One region of the Shewanella sp. W3-18-1 genome, then DNA from elsewhere that is predicted to be linked to it. Evidence: predicted binding sites of a transcription regulator. Region 1 holds the regulator's gene; the other holds the start of a gene.
What was found. Region 1 encodes ArgR, which controls arginine synthesis, uptake and breakdown. Its sites were predicted from a motif close to ANTGAATANNTATTCANT; they were not measured.

Region 1 (7,630 bases):
GGCAGTAGTGCTTTAGCTAAGGTTTTTTGCTGATAGGCTTCATCATCGCCTTGATTAAATAGGATCATCGCTGGCGCAATCGAATTGACTTTCACTTCGGGGGCGAATTTAGCCGCAAAGGACAAAGTTAAATTATGTAGCGCCGCTTTACTGCCGGCATAAGCGATATGTTTAGCACTGCCCTTTTCGGCCACATAGTCGGTGATATGGATGATATCGCTGGCACCAATCTCCTCTTCTGCACCTGCTTGCAACTGCGATGCTAACGCCAAATTCAATTGATAAGGTACGCTTACGTGCACCTGCATCATCCGCTGTATCACTTCGCTGGCAGTATAGGTTTGACTGCTATCCGCCAACCAATCCGAGGCGTTATGGATAATGGCGCGGATCTTTGGATACTGGCTCAATTGATCAATTAAGCCTTGTACCTGAACATTGTCGTAAAAGTCACATTGGATTATAGTCGCGCCCAAAACCCGCAGCTTATCAATACTCGGATAATGGCTACGATAGGTGCCAATCACACTATGACCTTGGGCAAGAAGATGTTTGGCTAAGGCGTAACCTATGCGTTTACCCACGCCTGTGATGATGATGGGAGATGTCATACCTATCCTTTTGAGTCGTTATTTGTCAGGCTTTACCTTGTTCACTTAAAAATCAGCAATCAAGTTAAACTGATGAATAACCAAGATGTTACTGCACTCATTTGAATTTAACCTAACAAAAAGCCAAATGAGATGCTGATCTGTTCTACAATCGCTTCGATCTAAAACCCTTTATGCTGCGTATAGGGTAAAAGAAAACTGAGCCTTAAGTTCTCAAGCCGAGAACTTAGACCAAGTATTGTGATCACGTCATCAGAGGTAAACCCAATGGAACTGCGGATTTTTTACGATGGTAATTGTCCATTATGTAGCGCCGAAATGCGTCAACTGAAAGCACGCGATCCCAAGAACTTAATTACGCTAGAGGATTTAAATGCACCCGACTTTAGCGAGCGTTTCAGCCATATCGATAAAGACTTTGCTAATACCATACTCCATGGCGAAACCGCAACGGGCGAAGTGTTACTCGGGTTAGATGTCACTTGTAAAGCGTGGGCGCTCACAGGCACGCGCGCTTGGATCCAGCTATTACGTTTGCCTGTGATCAAACCCATTGCTGATTGGTGCTACCTCAGATTCGCAAAGCACAGATACCGCATCTCCTATTTACTGACGGGCAAAGCCCGCTGCGATGATAACTGCCAAATTCCCACTAAGCGCCGCTGATCGACTGAATTAGCTTGAGAAAGTGTAAAATGTAGGCATAAAAAAACGGAGCGCAATGGCTCCGTTATTCATTCGTCACAATCTAAAAAGATTATTTAACGAAATCAACGCCTAGTTTGATATCGCCTTTCAGCGTATCTAACATAGAATCACGGGCGTTAGCTTCAAATGCACTCACTTCACCGTAAGGCAGTACTTTTTCGATACCGTTTTTGCCTAATAGCACAGGTTGTGCGAAGAATTCAGCGTGTTCGCTGCCGCCATCAACGTAGGCACATTCAACGACATTCGCTTCGCCTTGCAGACCACGAACCAGAGACATACCGAAACGGCAAGCCGCTTGGCCCATAGACAGAGTCGCGCTTCCGCCACCTGCTTTAGCTTCAACCACTTCAGTACCCGCGTTTTGAATGCGTTTAGTTAAAGAAGCGACTTCTTCATCGGAGAAAGTCACGCCTTCAACTTGAGACAGTAATGGCAGAATGGTCACACCGCTGTGGCCGCCGATCACGTTGATTTTAACGTCAGCAACGTTTAAGCCTTTTAATTCAGCGATGAAAGTTTCAGAACGGATAACGTCCAGAGTGGTCACACCGAATAGACGGTTCTTATCGTAAACACCTGCTTTTTTCATCACTTCAGCAGCGATAGCAACTGTCGTATTCACAGGGTTAGTAATGATACCAACAAGTGCTTTTGGACAAGTCGCAGCCACTTTTTCAATCAGATTGCGAACAATGCCCGCGTTGATATTGAACAGATCTGAACGATCCATACCAGGCTTACGTGCAACACCTGCAGAAATGAGTACAACGTCAGCGCCCACGAGGGCAGGCGTTGGATCTTCACCAGCAAAACCTTTGATCTCAACCGCAGTTGGAATATGGCTCAAGTCAACCGCAACACCCGGAGTCACCGGTGCGATATCGTATAGAGACAGTTTAGAACCCGCAGGCAATTGAGTTTTTAACAGTAGGGCAAGAGCCTGGCCGATACCACCAGCAGCACCAAGTACAGCAACTTTCATAGTTATCTCCGTTATTTCTCGGATATGTGTGACATGGATCTAGTTTCCGTTGGCGTCACATTACTGGAATGTCACAACAATTTCAATTATCCCTTAGTCGTGGGAGAAAAGAATTACGGAATAAAGTAGAACAATCACTCTATTCTATGCATTAAAGTGCGAAACATAAGCATAACCCCACTTAACAAGTGAATTTTTATTCAACCAATCTGGTTATTTGTTGACAATTTTTCTAAAAATATTCAAAATGGGCCTGTTTTTTTGAATAACGAATAATAACATTATGCAAACGACCAAGAATCAGGATGACCTTGTTAGAATTTTTAAGTCGATTTTAAAAGAAGAGCGCTTTGGCTCTCAAAGTGAAATCGTCGCCGCCTTGCAAGCAGAAGGCTTTGGCAACATCAACCAATCAAAAGTATCGCGGATGCTCAGCAAGTTCGGTGCTGTGCGGACTCGTAACGCTAAGCAAGAAATGGTGTATTGCTTACCAGCCGAGTTAGGTGTCCCCACTGCGGGAAGCCCCTTAAAGAATTTGGTACTCGATGTTGACCACAACCAAGCTATGATAGTTGTACGTACCAGTCCGGGTGCTGCACAGTTAATTGCTCGTTTATTGGACTCAATCGGTAAACCTGAAGGGATTTTGGGGACGATTGCTGGTGATGACACTATCTTTATTTGTCCATCGAGTATCCAAGATATCGCCGATACCTTAGAAACGATCAAATCTTTATTCAATTATGCAGAATAAAAAAACAGGTCAGTTCGCTGACCTGTTTTATTTTACCTGTGCATTTTTAAGTACATAACGGTGCAGTTATATGTCTACTGTCCCTATTACGTTACACATTCCAGCACAGTATCTAACTCACCATCGTCATATCAATAAGCCACACTGATGCGTTGGTTTGGGTGAGTGCCCTTTTCAGCCTCATCTAGCATGGCTTTGGCGTAATCAGTGACCGAAATACGGCTTTGACCATTGGCATCGGTAAAAAAACTGTCGCCACCAACACGATAGGGGCCCTCACTCTCTCCTGGGTAAATCTCAGCGGCAGGGCTAACAAATGTCCAATTGACCGTTGTATTGGCTTCTCTAAACACCTTTAATGCTTCAACCGCCGCTAATGCTTCGCTCTTGTAAGCTTCGGGAAAATCAGGGGTTGATACTAAAGTTACACCCGGTGCGACTTCTAAACTCCCTGCACCACCCACCCATAATAAACGCGGCACTTTGGCCTTAGGCAATATTGCTAATAAATGAGTGGCTGTTCCCGCCACTATTTCGTGGTTTTGTGCGGCACGGCCACCGATCGCGGCGATCACGACATCCTGATTGGTAAAGCTATCAGCAACAAGTGGCTGATTTAAATCCACGGTACGCACTGCCGCATTCGTTGTTGGTAATTTACTTGGATCACGAACCAGTGCGGTGACTTCATGCCCTCGGCTTAGTGCTTCTTTTAAAATTGCACCACCAATCCAACCTGTTGCACCTAAAATTGCGATTTTCATTTTGTTACCTTATTCAGATGGTTTACATTGGATTCAGTTTACTTGGGATATTTCACGTGATAAATATCGATAAATGAGCAAGATTGTTTCAGATTGGGATACTAATATGGATAAGATTGCCGCAATACGCAGTTTTGTCGAGGTGGCAAACTGTGGAAGCTTTACTAAGGCCGCCCAACACCTCGACCTAAGTCGACTACAGGTTTCGCGTCATATTCAAGAAATTGAGCAATGGCTCAATTTACGCTTATTACACCGAACGACCCGTAGCGTAAGCCTAACGCTACAGGGGGAAGAGACCTTGCAGTATTGCCAGCGCTTGCTCAGTGAAGTTGCCGCAATGGAGAGCCGTGCACATAGTCATAATACTGAACTTGTTGGAAGCATCAGAATCGCAACCCCCATAGGGCTGGGGCAGCACAGTCTGTTTGATGTTGTCGATCGCTTTATCAAACTACACCCTAAGGTCAATATCCAACTGGCCATGTCAGACAGTTTTGCCCAATTGGTCGATGAACGGGTTGATGTGGCACTGCGATACACCGAACAGCCCGATGAGAATTTGATTGCGCGGCGTTTAATGATGATAGATGCAGTGGTTTGCGCTGCACCAACTTATCTTGCTAATACAAGCCCCTTAAACGAACCAATTGATTTACTAGCACATAATTGCCTTGTCCACACGGCGCAGCACAGTTGGCATTTTCTAAAAGAAAAACAAAGTGAAGTCATCAAAGTCACTGGTAACCTCAAAGCCAACGATATGGGGGTATTGGTTAGCGCAGCACTGAGGGGGCACGGCATTGTACGTCTCCCCTGTGACTTGGCCAATCAGTACCTTGCCAGTGGCCAACTTCAGGAAGTTTTACCCGACTTTACGACTCCAGGCCAAACTCTATGGGCCGTCTATTTATCCCGAAGTTATCAGCAGATGTTAGTCAGAGCGTTTATCGATTTCACCGCTCAGCAGTGGCAACTCGATATCAAGAAATGGACACCCGCCCATCTGATTTAAACACAAAAAACGCACTTAATGCTTGAGCATCAGTGCGTTTTATTCGTATTTGCTTAAATCGCGTGAGAAGGCTTATTCGTCAAACTGCAGCATAAAGTCTAATGCGGGCGCGAAGAAAGACGAGCCTGTCATCGCCTTAGTAAAGTGCATTAAGTGATCGTGGTTTCCCTCACCATCACCAAACATCATGCTATGCAGCATTTGTTCAAAATGATTCGGTGTACGACAGTTAGAAATAAACATTAAACCTTGCTGCTTGAGCGAGCCATAGGGCATGCTTTGACGCAGAATTTCCATGGACTGACCATCGTTATATTTAAGATTCACACGTTTGATATGACTCGTTAGCGGCTTGTCTTCCGATTCATATTCAATATTATCTTGCTTAGTACGCCCGATAATATCTTCTTGTTTTTTAACCGGTAATCGATTCCATTTACTCAGATTATGGGCATATTTTTGCACATGAATATAGCTGCCGCCCTTAAACTCAAGATCTTCATCTCCTACAAGTGCCACTTCCTGACGGTGACGACCTTTGGGATTTTCAGTACCGTCAACAAACCCTGTCAAATCGCGGCTATCCATAAATCTAAAACCGCGTTCTTCTTCGACTAATTCCACTAAATCTTCAAACATTTGACTAATTTCGTTGGCAACCAAATGCAAAATATCGTAACGGTCACAGCGAATATGCACGAATAAATCGTATTCGATTGCAGGCGCTTCACGGCTTCCAACTTGCATCGCAGGAAAAGGTTTGAGCATTGCTGGACGCGAATCTGGATATAGGCTATCCCAATAGTTAGCGCCAATAGCCACAAAGCCATTGAATGCACTATCGGAATACTGATCTGTCAGCTCATAAATATACTGCGCGACGTTGGCAATACAGGGACGTAATTGAGACTCAACATTATCATTCGCAGTAAACATCAAATAAATACTATGTAAGTTCCCCTCTGCACACACACCCAACTGTTCACGTGGCATATTTTGGATATCCATCTGGTTATGACCCTTTTTATAAATTCATTTTCGGCAATATTATCCGCAACTTTACCCAAAAATGACATTAAGTAACGCACAGTTTGCTCTGATCTGTTTATGATAATGCCAATAGCGGAGCATTATCCCCCAAGACCCTTAAACATAAAAATTGACGAGACCATTAAAGTCTCGCCAATCAGTTTAATCGAATCAATGAAGTCAGGTTCACTCAGTGTTGAGTTTACCTTAGCATTTATATTAGTGTTAATAGCCTGCGGCGTGACCATCCTTGCGACTCTCAGATGCCGCACGATATACACCCGTTTCGGCATTAAATCCAATGGCTTGATAGCCGCCAAAATCACCAAGACTATCACGCAACACATGGCCTTTCTTAATTAACTCACGGCGGGTTTCTACCGGGAAACCTGATTCCAGACTGACATAACCACCATCATGCATGACTTCACCCGTTGGCTCAGTGGAGCCAGAATGTAAAATTCTGGGAGCATCGCCCGCTTCTTGCAAGTTCATTTTAAAATCAATGAGATTGACTAATATTTGAGCATGCATTTGTGGCTGGGTTGCGCCGCCCATCACACCAAAACTCAGCCAAGGCTTCCCATCTTTAGTCACAAAAGCGGGAATAATGGTTTGGAATGGCCTCTTACCAGGGGCGTATGAATTAAAACGCCCCTCTGTTAAATCAAACATTTGCCCACGATCCTGCAATACAAAACCAAGATCTGGTGGTGTCATCCCAGAGCCCATACCACGGTAATTACTCTGAATGAGTGACACCATATTGCCATCTTTGTCGGCGGTAGTTAGATAAACCGTATCACCATGTTGTAATGCTGGATTTCCAGCATCAACGCTTTTAGCGGCTTTATTAGGATTGATTAACTTAGCGCGATCATAGTTATATTTCTGTGAGATAAGCTCTGTAACGGGGACTTTGTTAAAAGCCATATCTGCATAAAACTTCGCCCTGTCGGCAAAGGCGAGTTTTTTAGCCTCAACAAATAAATGTACGTATTCAGGACTATTAAAGCCCATAGCAGCAACATTAAAGGGCTCCATCGTTTTAAGGATTTGCAGCGCAGCAATACCCTGTCCATTGGGCGGCAATTCCCACACATCGTAACCTCGGTAATTGACCGAAACTGGATCAACCCATTCACTCGTATGACTCGCTAAATCATCATAACTTAAATAGCCACCTTGAGATTTCATATACTTATCTATACTTTTGGCGATATCCCCTTTATAAAAAGCATCGCGCCCATCCTTGGCAATTTTTTCATAAGTATTAGCAAGCGCAGGATTTTTAAAGATTTCCCCTACGGCTGGCATTTTGCCATTTGGCATATAGGTTTCTTTAAAACCGGGGAATTGAGCAAGCTTTTTACCGCTGCCCTCAAGGTAATAGGCAATCAACTCGGAGACAGGGAAACCTTCGCGGGCATAACGAATCGCTGGCGCTAAGTTATCGGCCATTGGTAACTTGCCGAACTTATCGTGCAGTTCGAACCATCCATCCACCGCGCCGGGAACGGATACGGGTAGCGGCCCCAAAGGAGGCAAGTAATCTAATCCGAGGGATTTTAGCTTCTCTAGCGTTAAGGATTTGGGGCTGCGACCAGAGGCATTAAGACCATAGAGACGTTTATCTTTCGCACTCCACACAATTGCAAATAAATCACCACCTACACCGGAACCTGTCGGTTCAACTAACCCTAGCATCGCATTGGCGGCAATAGCCGCATCAACAGCACTACCGCCTTGTTTAAGAATATCGAT
Region 2 (7,630 bases), 1.1 Mb from region 1:
GATTTAGGGTTAAGTTAAATCGCGCTTGGCTGTTCTTTACGCCAGGCGTGCCATTTGAACTGAAGCATATGGTTAAAGAGCAGTTTATTCCCTTTATTCGTGATGAGTTTAATCTCGACGCTAAGGTGGCGCTTAAAAAACTGCTGACAATTGGCCAAGGTGAGTCAGCCCTTGCCGATAAAATTGAGCCATTGGAGTTACCCGAGGGGATTACGATTGGCTATCGCTCCTCTATGCCGCATATTGAAATTAAGATCTTTGCCCGCGGCGAGAAGGCGATTGTGTTGCTGCCACGAGTAACAGGGCATGTCAAAATGGTACTGGGTACTGCGGTTGTAGCCGAAGATAAAGCGACGCTTGCTGAAGAAATCCATTCTAGGCTGCTGAATTCTGGATTGACGCTCAGTGTCGCTGAGTCTTGCACTGGCGGGATGATTACCAGTCAATTAGTGGACTTTGCGGGCAGTTCATCCTACTTACATCACGGTTTAGTGACTTACAGTAACGAGTCCAAGGTGCGAGTCTTAGGCGTTAATCCGGCGACTTTAGACGATCACGGTGCCGTGTCGATTCCAACGGTTGAGGAAATGGCGAAGGGTGCACGTGCTATTTTAGATAGTGATTTTGCCTTAGCTACCAGTGGTATCGCAGGGCCTGATGGTGGTACGGAAGATAAACCAGTCGGTACAGTTGCCATTGCACTAGCAACCCGTAATGGAGTTTATAGTCAGATGATCAAATTACCTAGACGTTCGCGGGATCTCGTGCGCAGTTTAAGTGCTGCAGTGGCCTACGATATGTTAAGACGTGAGCTTTTAGCTGAAGCAGTAATTGTCGATTATCAGTCGATTGGACGCTTCAGCAAGTAACTTTTTACAGACTTAAGTCAGTCTAAATGTATTAACAAAAATGCTCCCGAGGGAGCATTTTAACTTCTACAGAGATACAAAAATGGCAGATTATTTCGTGAACTTAAGCACTAATTTGCCAGGGGCAACTTGAATGCTTTCGGTCATTTTTGCCATTAGTGCTTGGTTACTATCATTAGTATCAAGCACATAGACTGGCTGGCTTTCTAAGAATTGCCTTAGATAACTCATCACCTGAGGTGTGGCACTGCTGATCGCTTTTTCAATATCCTTGGGCGTTGATTCCACTTTGACTAATTCGAGCTGGCGCAGATAGACACTGTGCGTTGCGCTGTCATACCAAGGCTTGGCTTCGAAAGTTGTTGTGAGTTTGGCACTTAATGGAAAGATCGGATTCTTAATTGATACTTGAGTCGCGGCACTTACGCTCATAGTGTCAGGTTTTGCTCCTAGCTTGACACTGATGTCGTTAATGCGCACTTCTGCGCCAACGAATTGATTGCCTTGTTTAATCTCAAAATGGATCTCTTTACTGAGGTACTGCTCCATTTCGTGCTCGCTGATACTGTACTGCGAGACGCAGCCGCCAAGCAGTACAGTCAGTCCCAAGCAAATCGTGCGGGAAAGTTTTTTCATTAACCAGTGTTTCTCATTCCCGCTGCCACACCTGCAATGGTCAGCATTAGCGCTAACTGTACATGTTCAGACGCGGGAGTTTCGGTTGTTTCCTTACGTGTCCGCGCTAATAGCTCGGTTTGTAAGAAGTTTAATGGATCGATATACGGATTTCGCAGCTTAACAGACTCGCGATTCCACGGCGTATGCGCCATTAAGCTATCTGATTTTGTCAGTTCAAGCACGACTTTAATGCCCAGATCTAAGCGTTGGCGCAAGGTTTCGCCTAAATGATGCAAGTCTTTCGGTACTAAACAGGTTTCGTAGTAGCGGGCTAAATTAGGTTCCGCCTTGGCGTAGACCATTTCTAGCATTGAAATGCGAGTGCTGAAGAAGGGCCATTCCCGCTCCATATCTTGCAGTAAACCCATTTCACCGCGTTCACTGGCGGCTTGAAGTGCTTCACCGGCGCCAAGCCATGCAGGTAACATCAAGCGGTTTTGCGACCAAGCAAAAATCCACGGAATGGCCCGTAGGCTTTCAATCCCACCATCGACACGACGTTTAGCTGGGCGGCTGCCAAGTGGCAGTTTTCCTAATTCCACTTCTGGCGTTGCCGCGCGGAAATAAGCCACGAAATCCGGTTCATCTCGCACTATACCACGGTATGCACCCACGGATTCTTCAGCGATGCGTTGCATGCAATTGCGCCATTCTTGTTTAGGCTCTGGCGGTGGTAGCAGGGTTGCTTCCAATACGGCAGAGGTATATAAGGCTAAGCTTTGAACCGCGAGTTTTGGCAAGCCAAACTTGAAGCGGATCATTTCGCCCTGCTCAGTGACACGAATACGGCCATCTACCGACCCCGGAGGTTGGGATAGAATCGCTTTGTGTGCTGGACCACCCCCGCGACCAATGCTGCCGCCACGGCCATGGAATAGTGTGAGCTTGACACCCGCTTGTTTACAAACCGCGACCAATTGTTCTTGGGCACGATACTGAGCCCAAGCTGCCGCCATGACGCCAGCATCTTTGGCTGAGTCAGAGTAACCAATCATGACCTCTTGCATGCCTTTTGTGTAACCACGATACCAGTCGATATCGAGCAAATCAGTAATACATGCCGCAGCATTGTTTAAGTCGCTTAAGGTTTCAAATAGCGGTACCACGCGCATTGGGTGCGAACAGCCCGTTTCTTTGAGTAACAGTAAAACCGTTAAGACATCTGATGGTTTACCCGCCATCGAAATCACATAGGATCCGAGTGCTTTGGCCGGATGTTTAGCAATCAAACGACAGGTATTAAGCACTTCGGCCACATCGGCCGAGGGTTGCCAGTTACTTGGGATCAGTGGACGACGGTTGCTGAGTTCGCGTAATAGGAAGGCTTGTTTCTCGGTTTCATCCCAATGATTGAAATCACCCATGCCGAGGTAACGAGTTAACTCGGCGAGCACATCGCTATGACGGCTAGCGTCTTGGCGAATGTCGAGTCTGAGCATGTGAATGCCAAAGCAAGCGAGGCGACGGAGAATATCGAGCAATAAACCGTTGGCGATTAAGCGCATGCCACAGTCGGTTAAACTCTTATAAAGCATTTCTAACGGTACTTTGAGATCGCTTTCTTGCCAGATCAGGCTCGACTTATCGACTTCAGGATTGTGGCCTTCGATGCGTGCATTTAAATAATCTATGGTATCGCGCAGCCTTTGACGAAGTGAGCGTAATACATGGCGATAGGGCTCGCAGTTATTGTTGGTATAAGCCTTTAACTCATCATTGGCTTCTTCCATCGACAGTTCACCGACCAGCAGCACGATATCTTTTAAGAATAGTCTGGCGGCGGCATGGCGGTTACGATCGAGCACCTCTTGGGTGACTTTTGAGGTAACAAAGGGGTTGCCGTCGCGATCGCCGCCCATCCAGCTTGAAAAGCGCACTGGTGCGATATCAATCGGTAATTGCTGCCCTGTACGTTGCTGCACTTGGTCGTTAAGTTGTCTTAAGAAGTCAGGCACCGCATGCCAGAGTGACTCTTCAATGGTGGATAATCCCCAGCGGGCTTCATCCACAGGTGTTGGGCGCTCACGGCGGATCTCATTGGTGTGCCATATTTGCGCGATTAATTGGCGCAGGCGCAGATTGATCTGTTGACGTTCCCTATCCGACAGTTGGTCGTTTTCTTGCTCTGTTAGGCAGTCGACGATGGCTGCATACTTTTGGATCAGGGTGCGACGGGATATTTCAGTGGGGTGCGCTGTTAGCACTAGATCAATATCCAGTGTTTTTAGACAGTCGAGCATCTTTGTTTGATCAATCCGACCATTGAGCATACGACCTAGGAGTTGTTCTACTGGATCAGGTACGCAGACAAGCTCGTCACAATTGCGACTAATAGTATGAAATTGTTCAGATAAATTGGCTAAGTTAAGGAACTGATTGAATGCCTTTGCAAAAGGGACTAATTCTTCGTCTGGCAGTGCCGTGAGTAACTCGAGCATTTGCTCTCTGGCTGCTTGATCGCCTCTGCGTGAGTCTTTGGCAAGCTTACGGATCTGTTCAACTTTCTCAAGAAAAGAGTCCCCAAGATGGGTTCGCATAGTATCGCCAAGGATTTGGCCTAACATACTCACGTTCGATCTTAATGACGCATACATATCTGTCATATTGTCTGCCGCGTTTACTGACATAGTTACTCCGAATAGAAAAACACAAAAATCCGCTGTGCATTTAGCTCGTTAGCACAATACCTATCACTTGGGGCTATGGTCAACAGCAGAACTTATAACTTATACGACTGGCTTATCTGATATACAACCGATCACGATATTCGATGAAGAATATTCAATAGAAATGCGAAGTCACGCAATATTTTGTGATGATTAGCGTAAGTGAATATGAAGTGCATCATTTTGTGCTTTGCAAGCATGTATCTTAGCTGTTAATAAAAAGGACTGGTTTCGGTGCAAATTAGACCTAGATAACTGAGTTATTAACGAGTTAGCTGAATGAGGAACTTACCGATGAAATCCACTGCAGAGTAAGGAATATGAAAATAAATTAAAAATATATATTCACATATATTGCATAAGTAGATCTTTGTGGTAGTCTAGCCATCAGTTGAGATGAGTCACCCCCCTGTGACCTGTAGAGTGAATATCATGATGCACAGTATTAGCCTGACAGTGAATAAAATAACAATCTATTACGATTTCCTGCGACGATAGTCTTGTCATCATAGATGTACGCGGTTGCGTGTACGCTATTCATCTATTCTTTAAGTTTCTTTGATTCGGTTAATAAGACAAAACACATGAAAAATATTGCCATTATTGGTGCCAGTGGTTACACAGGCGCGCAACTGACCGCTTTAATCCATGCAGAAGCAGAACTGACGATTCAGGGTTTGTATGTTTCTGAAAACAGTTTAGATAAAGGTAAACCTTTAGCCGATTTGTACCCTAGCTATAGCCATATTGCATTAACGCTGTCGCCATTGTCCGATGAAGCTAAGGCAAAAATCGTTGCTGAAGCCGATGCCGTGGTCTTAGCGACTGAGCATTCAGTAAGCTTGCATTTAGCGGCCTGGTTTTATGCACAAGGTTTGGCGGTATTCGATTTAAGCGGTGCATATCGTTTCAGCGATGTGGCGCAATACCCTAAGTGGTATGGCTTTGAGCATGAATATCCTGAAGTTTTAGCCAAAGCCGTGTATGGCCTTGCCGAATGGAATGCTAAAGAAATCGCTGCGACTAAGATGATTGCCGTGCCAGGTTGTTACCCTACTGCATCGTTGACAGCGTTAAAACCATTGGCGAGTTTACTGACATCGGCTTATCCGGTGATCAATGCGGTGAGTGGCGTAACAGGTGCAGGCCGTAAAGCGCAGTTACACACCAGTTTTTGTGAAGTGAGCCTGACACCCTACGGTGTATTAGGCCACAGACATCAACCCGAGATCGCCACTCAGCTTGGCCAAGAAGTGATATTTACACCGCACCTTGGTAACTTTAAACGTGGCATTTTAGCGACCATTACCGTACAGCTAAAACCGGGCACAACGACTGCCGATGTGGCAGCGGCCTATAGCGTGTATGACAAGGCGCCATTGGTCACCGTGAAGCACAATCAGTTCCCGAAAGTGGATGACGTGGTGCTGACACCTAACTGCCACTTAGGTTGGAAGTTTGATGAGAATAGCGGTTACTTAGTAGTGGCCAGTGCCATCGATAACTTGATGAAAGGTGCTGCCAGCCAAGCGCTGCAATGCATAAAGATTCATTTTAACCTTTAATTGTTCATCCTTATTTAAGAGAGTCGTCAAGATGTCTACAAACAACTCAGTATTAGTGCTTAAAGTGGGCGGCGCGCTGCTGCAATGTGAAATGGGGATGGCGCGATTGATGGATACGGCTGCGGCTATGTTAGCCAATGGTCAGCAAGTGTTGATGGTACATGGCGGCGGCTGTCTGGTGGATGAGCAGTTAGCAGCAAACGGTATGGAGACCGTCAAGTTAGAAGGTTTACGGGTGACTCCGCCCGAGCAAATGCCGATTATTGCCGGCGCACTTGCGGGCACTTCGAACAAAATCCTTCAAGGCGCAGCGACTAAGGCTGGCATTGTGAGTGTGGGCATGAGCCTTGCCGATGGCAATACTGTTTCGGCTAAGATTAAAGATGAGCGTTTAGGCCTTGTTGGCGAAGTCACGCCAAAGGATGGCACTTATCTTAAGTTTATCCTTGAGCAAGGTTGGATGCCGATTTGTAGCTCTATCGCCATGATGGACGATGGTCAAATGCTTAACGTCAATGCTGACCAAGCGGCGACGGCACTAGCCAAGTTAGTAGGAGGCAAGTTAGTGCTACTGTCGGATGTTTCTGGGGTGCTCGATGGTAAAGGCCAGCTCATCCACAGTTTAAATGGCAAGCAGATAGCAGACCTTGTTAAGCAAGGTGTGATCGAAAAAGGAATGAAGGTCAAAGTTGAAGCTGCGCTCGAAGTCGCGCAGTGGATGGGGCAGGCGGTACAAGTTGCCTCGTGGCGTGATGCAAGCCAATTAATCGCATTAGCAAAAGGTGAAGCCGTAGGAACACAAATCCAACCATAAGTGGAGTAGGTTATGAAGCATTTACTATCGATAAAAGACTTAACCCAGCAGCAGTTACAGGATCTCATTGCCTTGGCAAAAACGATCAAAGCCAATCCGGCAGAGTATCGTCATGCGCTGGATGGCAAGAGTGTGGTGATGTTATTTGAAAAGCCCTCGCTCAGAACCCGCGTTAGCTTTGATATCGGTATTAATAAGCTCGGTGGCCACTGTTTATACCTAGACCAGCAAAATGGTGAGCTGGGGAAACGGGAATCGGTTGCTGACTTTGCTGCTAACCTGTCCTGTTGGGCCGACGCAATTGTGGCGAGAACCTATTCACACACCACTATCGAACAATTAGCCGAGTTCGGCTCAGTGCCTGTGATCAATGCGCTGTCAGATCTTTATCATCCTTGCCAAGCCTTAGCTGACTTTTTAACTCTGGCAGAGCAGTTTGAGGATGTCAGCAAAGCTAAATTAGCTTATGTTGGTGATGGTAATAATGTCACTCACTCGCTGATGTATTGTGCGGCTATTCTCGGTGCCACCATGACAGTGATCTGCCCTGCGGGTCACTTTCCTGATGGCTACGTAGTGGCAGAAGTGCAAGAGCTCGCCAAACGATATGGCGGCAAGATAGTGCTGACCTCAGATATCGATGCGATTGAAGGCCACGATGCTATTTATACTGATACTTGGATTTCAATGGGCGATTCAACTCCATTAGCGGAGATTAAGGATAAGTTTGCACCTTATCAAGTCAACAAAGCCTTGATGGCGAAAGCGGGTGCTAACTTCTTTATGCATTGTTTGCCCGCCCACCGTGGTGTAGAAGTAACAGATGAAGTGATGGACGGTGCAGGATCCTTAATTCTGCAACAAGCCGAAAATCGGATGCATGCCCAAAATGCAGTACTGGTAACCTTATTTAGTTAAATTAACCCTGTTTAGCAGCCTGTTTTCTCCTTGAGAGAAACGAGTCATAGGAATTTAAGATGTCTATCGAGAACAAAAATACTGGCGTGAAAAAAGTGGTTTTAGCCTATTCAGGTGGTC

Region 2: argC (N-acetyl-gamma-glutamyl-phosphate reductase) is a predicted target of ArgR. The motif match lies at 4,546-4,563, and genes of this name have one in related genera.

Annotation. Positions count from the first base shown of each region.
Region 1 is NC_008750.1:796,173-803,802, reverse strand. Features, by position in the region: gene folM (dihydromonapterin reductase) at 1-611, opposite strand, end outside; gene SPUTW3181_RS03750 (thiol-disulfide oxidoreductase DCC family protein) at 879-1,277, shown strand; gene mdh (malate dehydrogenase) at 1,369-2,304, opposite strand; gene argR (transcriptional regulator ArgR) at 2,588-3,058, shown strand; gene SPUTW3181_RS03735 (NAD(P)-dependent oxidoreductase) at 3,190-3,822, opposite strand; gene SPUTW3181_RS03730 (LysR family transcriptional regulator) at 3,929-4,837, shown strand; gene SPUTW3181_RS03725 (Dyp-type peroxidase) at 4,910-5,845, opposite strand; gene ggt (gamma-glutamyltransferase) at 6,092-7,630, opposite strand, start outside.
Region 2 is NC_008750.1:4,415,815-4,423,444, reverse strand. Features, by position in the region: gene SPUTW3181_RS20040 (CinA family nicotinamide mononucleotide deamidase-related protein) at 1-869, shown strand, start outside; gene SPUTW3181_RS20035 (DUF1439 domain-containing protein) at 960-1,505, opposite strand; gene ppc (phosphoenolpyruvate carboxylase) at 1,505-4,174, opposite strand; gene argC (N-acetyl-gamma-glutamyl-phosphate reductase) at 4,798-5,778, shown strand; gene argB (acetylglutamate kinase) at 5,810-6,592, shown strand; gene SPUTW3181_RS20015 (ornithine carbamoyltransferase) at 6,605-7,510, shown strand; gene SPUTW3181_RS20010 (argininosuccinate synthase) at 7,570-7,630, shown strand, end outside.